DNA from 2 places in the Palleronia sp. THAF1 genome. Region 2 is predicted to be linked to the other one. Evidence: riboswitches for the same ligand, from Rfam matches in the RefSeq annotation. Region 2 holds a riboswitch; the other holds the start of a gene.

Region 1 (7,449 bases), 1.5 Mb from region 2:
TTAATGGCCATCTCACTCACCCGCATGAACCCGACGACGCTGCCCGACGCGGGGCGCGTCGGCTATTCCCAGATCTCGGTGATCCCGCCGAGCCCACTCGCCTTCGTCTCGGGTCAGGTCCCGTGGCGGCACAACGGGGAAGCGGTGCCAGCCGACCTCGAAGAGCAGACTGACATCGTGGTAGAAAACCTTTCTCACGCACTGGTGGCGTTGGACGCGCGACCGCGGCAGATCGCGCAGATGCGGATCTACATGACCGACCTGCGCCCGGAGACGCAGGAGGTCGTCATGACCCGGCTCGCCGCGTTTTTAAACGGGGCGCAACCGAGCCTGACAGGCATCGGCGTGTCCGCGCTGGCAGCGCCAGAGTTCCAGCTTGAAATCGAAATGGTCGTCAGCCTCCCCGCGTGATCGGTGCTCTGTCCCTCTTTAATGGAGGGGGACAGTCACACGCGAGGTGTCCGCTTCGCGTTTCGTCCCGCATGCGCGGTATTTCTTATTCACCCCAAGCCGTAACCTCATGCCCGCCGTAGAGCATCTTCCGGATCATGGGGGACGCGAGTGATGCAGTGAAACCGGGGGGCGGCGCGCTGGCGTCGCTCAGCTGGCTCATCTGCTCGTCGCTCAGGCTGATGCTGGCCGCCGCGATGTTGCCGGTCAGCTGTGCGACCGTCCGCGCGCCGACGAGCGTCGAGGCAACCCCCGGCCGTGCCATGGTCCAGGCGAGTGCCGCCCGTGCCGGCTCGCAGCCAAGCTCAGACGCGACTTCCCGGAGCGTATCGAGGATGGCCCAGTTGCGATCCTTGAACTTGCTGTCTCCAAACGGATTGGCACCGCTGAGCCGGCCGGTATCGGCGGTGTCGTCGCGGCTGTATTTTCCTGTCAGGAAGTCGCCGGCCAGCGGACTCCAGGGCATCACGCCCATTCCGCCGTCACGAGCGGCGGGGAAGTGCTCGGCCTCTACGTCCCGCGCGACCAGCGAGTATTCCACCTGCATGGCGATCGGACCGGGCACTCGGCGCTCGGACGCGATGGTCGCGGCCTTCATCGCGACCCATGCCGGCATGTCGGAAAACGCGTAGTGGCGGATCTTGCCGGCGCGCACCAAGTCGCCCAACGTCTGCACAACCTCTTCGACCGGTGTGACGCCATCCCAGATATGCATCCAGTAGAGGTCGACATAGTCGGTGCTGAGCCGTTTCAGAGATGCGTCCAGCGCACGGTGAATGTTCTTTGATCCTGCGCCGCCTGCATGGGGATTGCCCCCGCGGCCTCGTGTGGCCGTCAAAGGGCTGCTCGATCCGTTGAAGCCGAACTTGGTGGCCAGGACGATATCGTCGCGCGACCCGGTTTCGCGGATGAACTTGCCGACCAGCTCTTCGCTCGCGCCGCCGGAACAGATGTCGGCGGTATCGACGAAATTGCCGCCCGCGTCTCGGTAGGCGCTGAAGATCTCGCGCGAGGCCGCTTCGTCCGCACCCCACTCGCCAGGGCCGAAGGTCATCGTGCCGAGGCATAGCGGGCTGACGACAAGGCCGGATCGCCCGAGGGCACGGTAATCGGTGAGGGACATGGGTTAGCTCCGCGTTACATATTGATCGTTACGAAATCACATGAAGACCTTGAGCGCCTGCGTCAACGACTTTATTAGTGACCATTATGAAAGATCCCGTCACAGCCCGCCGCAAGACCGGCCGTCCCCTGTCCTTTGATCGCGACGCTGCGCTCGAGAAGGCTATGCTCGCGTTCTGGGAAAGCGGCTACGAGACCACCTCGATCAGTGACCTGACCGCAGCGATGGGGGTGACGGCGCCCAGCATTTACGCAGCCTTCGGCGACAAGAAGCGATTGTTTCTCGAAGCCATGAAGCGCTACGCGGGCGATCCCGACGACCTAGAGAAAGCGTTCGCCGACGCGCCGACAGCGCGACATGCCGTGGCGGACATGATCGAAAATGCGGCGCGGCTCTTCACGGGCGAAGCGACCCCGCGGGGATGCTTGCTCGCCAGTGCCGTGGCCACCGGCTCGAAGAATGCATCCGATGTTCGAGAAGCTGCGGCGCAGGAACGGTGCGTCATCCGGTCGATCATCGTCAAACGGATCGAGAGCGACATCGAACGGGGAATCCTGCCGCCATCCACACGATCAAAGGTGCTCGCCGACCTCGCTCTCGCAGTGACGCAGGGCATGTCCGTTCTCGCGCGTGACGGAGCCGATCGGGAAACCCTGCTGGCGGTTGCCCATGCGTCGATGGCGGGCTGGCAAAGTCAGGGGGCGTGATGATCATCGCCGCGCAAAGCGGACGAAGTCCTCGTCGCAGCAACAAGCATTGAGGATTCGAAGCAGATCTGCGGCGGTGCAGCGGGAGTGGGACGTGACTGGCCATACCACACGTTGCTCACGGCCCAATGCGGTCACTCTTGGTCAGGCCAGCGAACTTCTGCCTGCCTTGTTTTCCGTTCATCATCGTGCAACCCTTGCCATGACAACAGGGGCGTCCGCAATGCGCGGGCTGAGAAGCACCCTTTGAACCTGACCCGGATCATGCCGGCGGAGGAAGTTGCGGAGATGAACCCCTTGAGGGTTTACGTCTTTCGTGCCTCCGAAGAAAAAGGAGGCACAATGCAGACCCCAGGATCATACCTGAGCGCCGTGCTTACGGCCAAGCCGCTTGTTCACAACATCACCAACTACGTCGCCATGAACGTAATGGCGAATGTCCTCCTGGCCATAGGCGCTTCACCCGCCATGGTGCATGCGCGCGAGGAAGCCGCCGAGTTTGCCGTACTGGCGCAGGCACTGACCGTGAATATCGGCACTGCTGACCCCGACTGGGGTGTTGCCATGCAGGATGCGGCCGCAGTCATGGGCGAAGCGGGCCGTCCCTGGGTTTTCGACCCGGTCGGCGTGGCTGCCACGCGGTTCCGGCAAGATCTATCGGCCAAGTTGCTTGACCTGAAACCCACCGTGGTGCGTGGCAATGCATCGGAAATCCTCGCTCTGGCGGGTATCGGCGGGGCTGCGCGGGGGGTGGATGCCGGCGACAGCGTGGATGCCGCCGAGGATGCGGCGCGCGTGCTGGCACGGCGCTCCGGCGGCATTGTCGCCGTTTCGGGCCCGGTCGATTTTGTCACGGACGGCACGCGCGCAGCGCGCGTTTGTAACGGCCACCCGATGATGGCACGGATCACGGTCATGGGCTGCTCGTTGAACGGGGTCATCGCGGCCTTTTGCATTGGCCAGCCCGGCTTCGAGGCCACCGTCGCGGCGTTGGCGGCTTACGGGATCGCAGGCGAGGTCGCGGGCCAAAAGGCACAGGGACCGGGCAGCTTTCAGGTGGCGTTTCTTGACGCCCTCTATGATCTTACGCCTGAGGTGCTGGACGCCGCCGCGCGGATCGAGGTCTTTGCGTGATTGGCCCAGTCTATGTTGTGACCGACCCCACCGCCCCGACCCCGGTGCGCGACCAAGCCATGGCCGCCGCCCGCGGTGGGGCATGGGCGGTGCAGATCCGGGACAAGACCGCCTCCGACGCCGAACTGGCTCGTATGACCGATGCACTGATCGAAACGCTTGCGCCGATGGGCGTGCGTGTCTTCGTCAACGATCGGGTCGAAGTGGCGCGCGCGACGGGCGCTGATCTGCACATCGGGCAAGACGACGGCGACCCGCTGCGCGCGCGCGACCGGATCGCACCGAATGCCCTGCTGGGCATCTCCATCGACACCGTTGCGCAATGCGCGCGCGTTCCCGACGGCATTGATTATATCGGTGCGGGACCCTTTCGCGCCACCGCGACCAAGCCAGATGCCGCCGCTCCCATCGGGCCCGAGGGGCTGACCCGTATCGTCGCGGCAGCACCTGTGCCGACACTCGCAATCGGCGGGCTGTCCATCCGCGACATCGCCATTCTGAAACAGGCGGGCGCGTCTGGCATGGCTGTCGTCTCGGCTGTGACCCGCGCTGCGGATCCCGAGACAGCGACCCGCGCCCTCGTCGACGCATGGAAGCAAAAATGATCCCCAACATCCTTTCCATCGCAGGCTCCGATCCCTCGGGCGGCGCTGGCATCCAGGCCGATCTGAAGGCCATTTCGGCCAATGGCGGCTATGGCATGTCGGCAATCACGGCTTTGACGGCGCAAAACACGAAGGGGGTGCGCGCCGTCACGCTGATGGACCCCGACATGGTGACTGCCCAAATCGCCGCCATCCGCGACGACATTTCCATCGATGCGGTAAAGATCGGCATGCTTGGCAGTGCAGCGATCATCGAGGCCGTGACCGCGGCGCTTTCGGGGCTGACCGCGCCCGTGGTTCTGGACCCGGTCATGGTCGCCAAGGGTGGCGACCGCTTGCTGGCGGCCGAGGCCGTTGCCGCTCTACGCGACCGCCTCATGCCGCTTGCTTCGGTCATTACCCCGAATTTGCCCGAGGCCGCGGATCTGCTGGACACCGATACGGCAACGGACCGATCAGGAATGGAGGTACAGGCAAAAGCGTTACTGGCGATGGGGCCATCGGCGGTTCTGATAAAAGGCGGGCATCTCGCCGGTAGCGACAGTCCCGATCTGCTCCTGACCGCGGATGACACCTATTGGGTCGAGGGCCAGCGCCATGCCACGCGCAACACCCACGGCACCGGCTGCACGCTGTCCTCAGCGCTGGCAACGCAACTGGGCCAAGGTCTGCCACTACCCGAGGCCGTGCGGCGTGCGAAATCCTACATCGCGACGGCCATCCTCCGCTCAGGCGATCTGACCGTCGGCTCTGGTCACGGCCCCGTCCACCATTTCCACGCGTTCTATCCGGAGACATTCTGACCATGGCTTGCGAACTCGAAAACCAGACTGTCCTGATCACCGGCGCGGCGCGCGGTCTCGGCGCCGCCGTCGCCCGCGCATTCTCTCACGAAGGGGCGCGAGTGGCGATAAACTATCGAAACAGCGCTGCACAGGCTGAGGCTCCGGCCCGCGAGGTCGGCCCGCACGCCATGGCCTTCGCAGCAGATGTCACGGATGCCGAAGCCGTCACCGCGATGGTGGCTGAGGTCGCCGACCGGCTCGGTCCGCCAACGACCCTCGTGCATAATGCGTTGGCGGATTTCTCGTTCAATGGCGACGACCGGGCCAAGCTCGACACCCTGGGGTGGCCCGCCATTGCGCAGCAGGCCGAAGTCGCCGTGGGCGGCGCGCTACATTCCATACAGGCGATGCTGCCCCACTTCAAAGCAGAGGGCGGAGGCAGCGTCGTGACGATCGGCTCCAACCTCGTGCAGAACCCTGTTGTGCCCTATCACGACTATACCGCAGCCAAGGCCGCGCTGATGGCGTTTACGCGGACCGCTTCAAAGGACCTTGGCCCGCTCGGGGTCCGAGTGAACATGGTGGCAGGTGGATTGTTGCGTACCACCGACGCAAGCGCGGCGACACCCGAGGCCGTTTTCGACACGATCGCTGAATTGACACCGCTCGGCCGCGTCACTTCGCCTGAAGATTTAGCCGATGCGGTGCTATTCTTCGCATCGCCGTGGTCACGCGCGGTGACCGGTCAGACGTTGGTGGTCGATGGTGGATTGGTGTGTGACTGACAATCTGCAGCATGCTCGATCTCTTCAAAATCTCGTAGCGGACATTGGTGCAAGCTGCGGCGAATGTCCGCATTCCGCCCAAGGTGACCTCCGCTGCGCCAGCACGAGGCGAACTTTCGCAACCGTAGCGAACGGCAGGAATGTCCGCATCTTACGATTGCATACGTAGCGCGGCGAAGGTCTGCAACGCCTTATGATACGACTCTGCTCCTGGCCAGATCAGACCCCTTATTCACCCAATTTCCCCGATAGCATCTAGTATCGCGCCTGCGGCTTCCGTTCCTCGGGCGATCGAGGCGCTTCCGCTCATTTCAATTCCACTCATGGCGGCGCGTGCTTGGATACGTCTGTCCAACGACACAGAGAACACCGCTGCAAGTTCTCCTATGGTCCAGTGGTTCGCTGCGACGCGCACCCGTTCGCCACGCCGCCGGGCCTCGCTTTCGGCTTCTGCGAGAAGCGGCAGTGCCTCGTTTAGCTCGGTCTCGGACCGAAGATGATCACGGATGATCTGCGGCTCGCCATTGGCGCGCCACCATGCCTTAGCGGCATCGACATCATGGCCGAACGTCTCCCTGAATCGTTGCTCGAAAGGGCTTTCAAACTTCCACGGGGCATCACGGACCTCACGGTTCGCAATCGCACTAGTCGAAACGCGCTGGCCTTTCGACGCCAGCTCGTAAAAGACTTGGTCGCGTATCGCGTCGTGGATGGGGCTTGTTGCATCCGTCGAAAGCCCGATCCCGTCATCGAAGCTTGCGGCAACGAGAGGCAACATGGCCGACGCCCCAAGCCCAAGGCAGTGAAAGCTGTCGAGCCGACCTCCCGCCTCGCGCAACCCGACATCGAGCCCGCTTAAGATCTGCGCCAATCGGACATAACGTCTGGGCGCTGGCCGCTCCAGTCTATGGCTCGCAGAGCCGATGACAAAAAAGTCCGTCGCTGTGCTGTCCATATTGATCCCGGCGATGCCGATTGCCGCGAAGCGAACCCCAGCCTCGGCCGCAAGACGACCAGCAGTCCGGGCTGTGTTGAAATCGACCGCACTGAGCACCGCATATACGTTCAAATTAGCGCATCTTGGATCCGCGCTTACCGCCTTCCATAATCGAAGCGAGCGTCGGTTTCTGGTTGCAAAGCGGCTAACAGAAAAACCGGTTACTTCACGCTCCAACTGCAAGGCCAGAAGGCAAGCGACTGCAAAATCCTCTTGCGCGATCAGGTCGGTCGGATCCATCGACAACTGCAACTTGATCAGATTGTCACGGTCAATCGCGTTCGACACGGCGGTGGCGTGTTCGATCACGCTGTTTGCTAGATCTTTGGCGGTTTGGCGAAGGGCGGGGGGAATGTCGTTTCCGCGCGGTACATGGCCGATGTCCCGACGAATATCACGGACCTGTTCGCGCACTGACGCGGCATCATCGGCGAACACGTCAATGACCTGTTCGATGAGCTGCTTTGTGCCATTGTCCGCGAACAGTGGCAGGTCGAGGTCACGAACATGGGTCGCCGCCTCAAGTGTGCTCGGCGTGACCCGATGAGAAGAAAGAAGGTAGGCGCGTGGCTGGATGTCTTCTGCCGCGAAGGCAGCAATCGTTTCGTTCCGCAGATTTGCAACAAAGCGCATCTCGCCGTACTCTCAGTGGTGTCTTGTCACCCTCTTTGGCCCCGCAACACCATCAGGGCGTTAAAATAGTCTCGTTCAGATCGTGCTGGCACACTTCCAGTTCCTCTCGAAGGGCGTCAGCCTCTTCCATGGTGATCTCCCACGCGGTTCTCAGGTTATCTGCGTGGTTCCGTGCGGCCTCGACGTCGGATGATGAATTGACGTGATCTCCGACCTTATCGCGATACTCT
Region 2 (7,449 bases):
TGCACACATCGTGCCCGAATGGTACTTCCTGCCGTTCTACGCGATCCTGCGCGCTTTCACGGCTGAAGTCTGGGTCGTCCAGATCGCCAGCTTCGTGACCGGCGGCATCGTCGACGCCAAGTTCTTCGGTGTCCTGGCGATGTTCGGTGCCATCGCGGTGATGGCATTGGCCCCGTGGCTCGACACCTCGTCGGTCCGTTCGGGTCGCTATCGCCCGATGTTCAAGTGGTGGTTCGCCCTGCTGTTCGTGGACTTCTTCGTCCTGATGTGGGTCGGCGCCATGCCCGCGGAAGAGCCCTATGCCACGATCTCGCTGATCGCTTCGGCCTACTGGTTCGCCTACTTCCTGGTGATCCTGCCGCTGCTGGGCGTCTTCGAAAAACCGCTGCCGCAACCCACCACCATCGAAGAGGACTATGCGACGCATTATTCCTCCAGCACCGGCGGCACTTCGACCGTCGTCAACCCCGCCGAATGAGAGAGAGCAAGATGATCCAGAAACTTACCCTCTCGATCGCGATCGCCCTCGGCTTGTCCGGGGCGGCGCAGGCCGCCAGCAGCGAAGGTCATGTCTACGACTACGACTTCTCGTTCGAAGGTCCGTTCGGCACCTATGACCAGTTCCAGTTGCAGCGCGGCCTGCAGGTCTTCACCGAGATCTGTTCCGCCTGCCACGGCCTGCAATACGTGCCGTATCGCACACTCGGAGATGAAAGCGGCCCCGGCCTGCCGGAAAATCAGGTCCGCGCCTATGCCGCACAGTACGAGGTGTTCGACGAGGCTCTGTTGGACGGCGAAGGTGACTTTCGCACCGCCGTTCCGACGGACCACTTCCCGCAGTCCTCGCTGTCGAACGCGCCCGACCTGTCGCTGATGGCGAAAGCGCGTGCTGGTTTCCACGGCCCCTATGGTCTTGGCATCAGCCAGCTGGTCAACGGTATGGGCGGCCCGGAGTACATCACATCGCTGCTCGAAGGCTACACCGGCGAGCAGATGGAGCAAGCCGGCGCGATCCTTTACGAAAACACGGCCTATCCCGGTGGTTGGATCGCAATGCCGCCACAGCTTTATGGCGACGATGTTACCTATGAAGACGGCACGGAAGCGACCACGGAACAGGTCGCACAAGATGTCGCTGCTTTCCTGATGTGGACCGCAGAGCCAAAGCTCGCCGCTCGCAAGCGCGCCGGTTTTGCAGGTGTGCTGATGCTGTCCGTTTTGGCGGTGCTGTTGTACCTGACGAACAAGCGCATCTGGGCGCCGCATAAGCGCAAGGTAAAGGACGGCGTCCCAGCCGAGTGATCCGAACTACCGACAAAGATCAAAGACCCGCGGCATCCCCCGCGGGTCTTTTCATTTCAGCCAAGGTAGGCGCGCAACGCCTCTGGCGGATCGTCCAGCAGCAGCCCAGTCGGTGCCGGTGGGTGAGCTGCTCCGTCTGCCACCAGCACCGTCTGGTCCATACGTCGCGCGTCCTCAGGATCGTGCGTCACCATCAGCACCGTACGCTCGCCTTCGGACGCCAACCGCGTGACCAGATCAATCATCTCGGATTTTAGCGCCGGACCCAGCGCCGAGAATGGCTCATCCAGCAACAGGATGGGACGATCCTGCATCATCGCACGCGCCAAGGCGACTCGGCCCTGTTGCCCACCGGACAATGCGCCCGGTTTGCGCGCGCCCAAATCTGGCAAGCCGACGGTCGCCAGCATCTCCTTCACCGCGCGCCGTTCCGCGTCTGACAACCGTCCGCTGGGGCGCACGCCCAGCGCCACATTCTGCTCTGCCGTAAGGTGCGGGAACAGGTTGTTGTCTTGAAACAGCGTCGCTACGGGCCGTTTTCCCGGCGGTAGCCCATCAATCCGCGCACCATCCCAGATGATGCTGCCGTCCGCGTCGAAGAACCCACCAATTACCGACACCAACGTCGACTTTCCGGCCCCCGACGGCCCCATGACGGCAACCTGTACGCCCTTCGGCACGGACCAGTCTGCGCGCAGCGCGAAGTCGCCCTGCCGTACGGTTAGATCAAGCGTCAGCATCCATTCGCCCTCCGCGGTCCAGCAGCCAGAAGGCCGCGAGGCTTAGCGCCAACAACAAAAGCGCCGCCCCGGCTGCCGCGTCCATCCGATACGCCCCCATCAACCTGTACAGCTGTAACGGCAAAGTCGCCGTATCCGCCGAGGCGAACAGCGCGATGACCCCAAGGTCACCCATCGAAAGCGCCGCCGCCAGTCCGCCCGCGAAACCCAATGGTCGGCGCAGGCGTGGCAACAGTAGCCGTCGCAACCGCGCCCAACCCGTCAGCCCCAGCGAGTCGGCAAGCCTGCCGTAATCCGCCTCGATCCGGGCTACGGCGGGAACTAGCGCGCGCAATGCGAATGGCATCGCCGCGACGGCATTGATCAAAGCGGTCATTACCAGCGCCACCCTGTCGGGCCTGATCCACGGATTGATCAGGATGAACAGCCCCGTGCCCAGCACCAGCGGAGACGCCGCCAGCCCCAACATCCCGGCCAGCTCCAACCCGCGCGCGCGCCGCCCCGCCAAGCGTTGCGCCGCCACGGCAATCGCCAACGACAAGGCAAGGCACAGAACCGCTGACAGCGCCGCAACCCAGATCGAGCGGCCCGCAGCGCTCCAAACCGACGCGGGCAAGGACAGCAACTCCGGCAGTCCGCGCACGGTCAGCGCCAACAGCGGCAAAGCCAGAAACAGGATCGCCGCCGCAATGATCGCGCCGTCCAACCACCCGCGCCCACCGTCCCAACGCGCCACCACCCTGCCCCGCCCGGCGCCCATCGCCTGTGGCACCGAAAGACGCAGGGCCAGCAATCCGGCCCCGACCGTTACGCCCAGTTGCAGCCCGGCCAACAGTGCGGCGCGGCCAAGGTCGAAATCGAAGCGAAATGCCTGGTAGATCGCCAGTTCGATTGTCGTCGCGCGCGGCCCTCCGCCAAGGACCAGAGCGACAGCAAAGCTGGAGGTGCAGATCAGGGAAATCACCAGTGCGGCGCCCGGTAGTACGGCGCGCAGCATCGGCCATTCGATCACCCGAAACATGTCGCGCGCCCCGAAGCCAAGGTTCGCGGCCAGGCGAAAACTTTCGGCGGGCACCTCTTGCCAGCCTTGCAGGATCAGGCGCACCGCCAGTGGCAGGTTGAAGAACACATGGGCCAGGATCACCCCGTGTGCGCCGTAGATCGACACCGGCGGCAAGCCCAGCGCACCGCCTGCATCATTGATCCAGCCTGCGCGTCCGAAGACCATCAGCAGGCCAAGGATCGCAACGATCACCGGCAGGATGAACGGCGCGCCCAGCAGCGTGACCACCGCCGCGCGCCCCGGAAACCGACGACGGGCCAGCGCGCGGGCCACCGGCACCGCCAAGATGATCGAAAGACCCGCTGAAAGCGCCGCCTGCCACAGCGTGAAGCGCACCGCGCCCCAGTCGCCCGGCCCCAGCGCACCGTCGCCCGCGCGCCAAGCCACCGCCGCCAGAGAGCCGACCACCAAGGCAACGACAAGCGCCCCGGCGGTCAGCCCCGCAAGCGTCAGCGGCCCAGCGCGGTCAGCCATTCTGCCAATGCGGCGTCGGTCGTCTCGGGCGTTTCGGACGCGGGCACCAGTAGTGCGACTTCAGGGGCGATCAGCGTGTCAAAACCAGCGGGCAGCCCGCCTTCGGGTGTCTTCGCGGGATACATCCAGTTGGTTGTGGGCAAGATGCTCTGCGCTTCACCGCTGCTGAGGAACGCAAGAAAATCCTGCGCCAGTTCCGTCTGGTCCGATGACGCGACCGCCGCCGCGACCTCGACCTGCAAATAGTGGCCCTCATCGAACGCAGCCGCCGTGAAGCCCTCGTCTTCCTCTGCGATCAGATGGTAGGCGGGCGAGGTCGTGTAGCTCAGCACCATGTCCGCCTCGCCTTCAAGGAACAGGTTGTAGGCCTCAGACCATCCGGGCGTAACCGTCACGATATTGTCCGCCAGCCCGTCCCAGATCGCCTCTGCCTCTTCGCCGTAGGCCGTCTTGACCCATAGCAGCAAACCAAGTCCCGGCGTGGACGAGCGTGGGTCCTGGATCAGAATGGACGTGTCGCTTTCGGCAAGTGCCCGGAAATCCGTCGGCGCATCGAAATCAGCGCGGTGGACGAAGGCGAAGTAGCCCCAGTCGAACGGCACGAAGGTGTCATCCTCCCACGCGATCGGCAGATCCCAGTTTACATCCGCCAAACCGGATGCGCCGAACAGGCCGGTCTCGCCCGCCTCTTGCATCAGGTTCGAATCCAGCCCGACGACCACGTCCGCATCCGTCCGCGCGCCTTCCAGCTTCAGCCGTGACAGCAGCGCCGCGCCGTCACCCGCAGCGGTAAAGCGCAGATCGCAGGCGCAGGTCGCCTCGAACGCCTCTTCGATGGCCGGACCGGGGCCCCATTCGGTGACGAAACTGTCGTAGGTGTAGACCTCCAGCACGGGGCGGTCCTGTGCCGCGACGGGCGCGGCGAGCAAAAGGGCGAGGGGGGCGTAGTAGCGCATCGCATTCTCCAATTCGGGGTGGGAAAGGCGGCGCTTGGGCCATGTACCTTCCCTCCGCCGGTTCTAACCGGTTCAGGTTCAACGGGTCCGCATCACGCGTCTCAGCCCAGCTTGGGCGCCCCGAGGTGATGCGAGAGGTAAGCCGTTCAGGATGTCAGGGCAAGCGGTTCGCGGTAGAAGCGAAGCGACGCAAAAAAAGGAGGGATGAAGATGAAAGACATCCATGTGCTGACCGCCGATGCCATCGCCGCGATGGAAGGCACAGCCAAAACCCATTCTCCGAACGACCGCGCGCGGCGGGTGAATAAATCGCTCGGTGACGCGACCGGCCTGAGCGGCATCGGCGTGCATTTGATCGAAGTGTCACCCGGTGATCTGACGACCGAGCATCACGTGCACTACCACGAAGACGAGTGCGTCTATGTCCTGTCCGGCACCGCGACGATGGTGATCGGTGATGCGCAGATACCTATCGGTCCCGGCGACGTCATCGGACATCCGAAAGGCGGCGCCGCGCATCATATCGAGAACACCGGAACAGAGCCGTTCCGCGCGCTGGTGATCGGAGAGCGTGCGGCGCATGACGTTGGTGACTACCCGCGTCTTGGAAAGCGTATCTTCCGCAGCGCGGGCCTGCCGTGGACGGTAGCCGACATGGACGATCTGACCTTCCCGATCGCTGGAAAGAAATAGCCGTCAGTTCACCTGCGTCAGCAGCGGCTCCCCTTTCAGAAATGCTGCAATGTTGTCGCGCTGAAGCTGCCCCATGGCGGCGCGCGTGGCGTGGGTGGCGGACGCTTGGTGCGGTTGCAGCACGACGTTATCCAGCTTGGTAAATCGCGGATTGGGGGCCGGCTCGTTCTCAAACACATCAAGGCCCGCCCCGGCCAGCCGCCCGTTTTCCAAGGCATCCAGCAGCGCCGCCTCATCGATGGTCGAGCCGCGAGAGATGTTGACGATCACCCCGTCCTTGCCCAACGCCTCTATCACCTCGGATGAAACGATATCGCGTGTCTCCGGCCCACCGACGCAGGCGACGATCAGGAAATCGACGGCATGGGCGAGCGAGACCGGATCGGCGTGGTAGGTCCAGCCGGGCGTCTCTTTTTCCGAGCGGGACCAGTAATGGATATCCATCTTGAAGGCCGCCAGACGGTCCGCGATCTCTTGCCCGATCCGGCCCAGACCAAGGATACCGACCGTGCCGCCAGAGACTTTCCGGTTCAGCGGGAAGAACTCGGTCGCCCAGGCCCCGGTCCGCACATGCGCGTCCGCCTGCACCATGCCCCGCGCCTGCGCGAACAGCAGAGCAACGGCCAGATCGGCCACATCGTCGTTCAGCACGTCTGGCGTGTTGGTCACCGCAATGCCCCGTTCGCGGGCCGCCTTCACGTCGATGGAATCGTAGCCCACCATGCAATTCGCGATGATGCCAAGGTTCGGAAACGCGTCCATCGTGGCGGCGTCGAGGCGAACGGCAATGCAGGCAATCGCCCGCACGCTGTCCCGGTCATCCATGGCAAGCGCCTCCTCCAGCGTCGCGAACGGCACGGCGCCCATGCCCGCCAAGGCCGCGCGGTCGACCTTCGGATAGGCCCCGATGGAAATGATATCAGGCATGATGTCCCCCGCTGTTTCGTTCCTGACTTGCGACCGCGGCCTATTCCGCCGCTTGCGCCATATCCGGGAAAAGCCCGGCAAGTCCCTCTGGTGTCGCGTCGCATACGCCTCGTTCGGTGATCAGCCCCGTCACCAGCCGATTGGGTGTCACGTCAAAGGCCGGATTGCCTGCGGGCGTCCCATCCGGTGTCACCCGCACCTGCCCCACGCTGCCATCTGTCAGAACACCCATGATGTGCGACACCTCGTCCGCGCGCCGCTCTTCGATAGGGATCTCGGCGACACCATCATCTACCGTCCAGTCGATGGTCGGCGAGGGCAATGCCACGTAGAATGGCACGCCATTGTCACGCGCCGCCAGCGCCTTGAGATACGTGCCGATCTTGTTGCATACATCGCCGCGCCGCGTGGTCCGGTCGGTGCCAGTGATCACCAGATCGACCATCCCCTTCTGCATCAGATGCCCGCCTGCGTTATCGGTCACGTAGGTATGCGGGATGCCGTGGCTGCCAAGCTCCCAAGAGGTCAGCGCGCCTTGATTACGCGGCCGCGTTTCATCCACCCAGACGTGGATCGGGATACCAGCGTCATGCGCTTGGTACATCGGACTGGTGGCGGTGCCGAAATCGACGGTTGCGATCCAGCCCGCGTTGCAGTGGGTCAGGATGTTGACCGGCTGGCCTGCGGGCTTCGCCGCCGCGATGTCGCGGATGATCTGCAGGCCATGGGTGCCGATAGCGCGGTTGATCTCGACATCCTCATCCGCGATTTCATGCGCAAGGCGCAGCGCGGCATCGACGCGGTCGGCCACAGGCGTCCCGCGCAGCGCCGTCCGGCACCGATCCAGCGCCCAGCGCAGGTTGATCGCCGTGGGGCGCGTTTCGTGGAGGCGCTCCCACGCTGCATCGAGATTCGCATCCGACGGATCCTGCGCCATCGCCAGCGCCATGCCGTAGGCCGCCGTCGCTCCGATCAGCGGAGCGCCCCTTACCCGCATCTCGACGATGGCGTCGGCGTAGTCGTCCAGCGTATCGACCTGCTGAATGCGCAACTCATGGGGCAACCAGCGCTGGTCGATGATCTGCAGCGCGCCCTCGTCGGCGTCCCACCAAAGCGAACGATAGGGCACTCCGTCGATCTTCATGGCACTTTTCCCATAGTTGCGAACCAGCCCAAGCCTAGCCCGCACGACACGCCCCGTGCCACCCCGAACACGTGCGTCAGTTCCGTCTTGTCACTCGCGCCACACGCCGATAGACCCACCCGCGGAGACGTGGCCGAGTGGTCGAAGGCG

The links. A riboswitch is a leader RNA that binds a small molecule or an ion and turns the genes downstream of it on or off. The one in region 2 is predicted to bind thiamine pyrophosphate.
Region 1: another riboswitch for thiamine pyrophosphate. It lies ahead of thiM (hydroxyethylthiazole kinase); the one in region 2 lies ahead of thiB (thiamine ABC transporter substrate binding subunit).

What each region holds. Positions count from the first base shown of each region.
Region 1 is NZ_CP045420.1:1,658,589-1,666,037, reverse strand. It holds gene FIU81_RS08330 (RidA family protein) at 4-411, shown strand; gene FIU81_RS08325 (aldo/keto reductase) at 497-1,573, opposite strand; gene FIU81_RS08320 (TetR/AcrR family transcriptional regulator) at 1,660-2,280, shown strand; TPP riboswitch at 2,481-2,576, shown strand; gene thiM (hydroxyethylthiazole kinase) at 2,623-3,414, shown strand; gene thiE (thiamine phosphate synthase) at 3,432-4,019, shown strand; gene thiD (bifunctional hydroxymethylpyrimidine kinase/phosphomethylpyrimidine kinase) at 4,016-4,822, shown strand; gene FIU81_RS08300 (3-oxoacyl-ACP reductase) at 4,825-5,589, shown strand; gene FIU81_RS08295 (hypothetical protein) at 5,822-7,219, opposite strand; gene FIU81_RS08290 (hypothetical protein) at 7,272-7,449, opposite strand, start outside.
Region 2 is NZ_CP045420.1:196,174-203,622, reverse strand. It holds gene FIU81_RS01015 (cytochrome b) at 1-478, shown strand, start outside; gene FIU81_RS01010 (cytochrome c1) at 490-1,302, shown strand; gene FIU81_RS01005 (ATP-binding cassette domain-containing protein) at 1,359-2,042, opposite strand; gene FIU81_RS01000 (thiamine/thiamine pyrophosphate ABC transporter permease ThiP) at 2,029-3,579, opposite strand; gene thiB (thiamine ABC transporter substrate binding subunit) at 3,555-4,535, opposite strand; TPP riboswitch at 4,568-4,668, opposite strand; gene FIU81_RS00990 (cupin domain-containing protein) at 4,746-5,228, shown strand; gene FIU81_RS00985 (2-hydroxyacid dehydrogenase) at 5,232-6,155, opposite strand; gene mtnA (S-methyl-5-thioribose-1-phosphate isomerase) at 6,196-7,299, opposite strand; tRNA gene FIU81_RS00975 (tRNA-Ser) at 7,423-7,449, shown strand, end outside.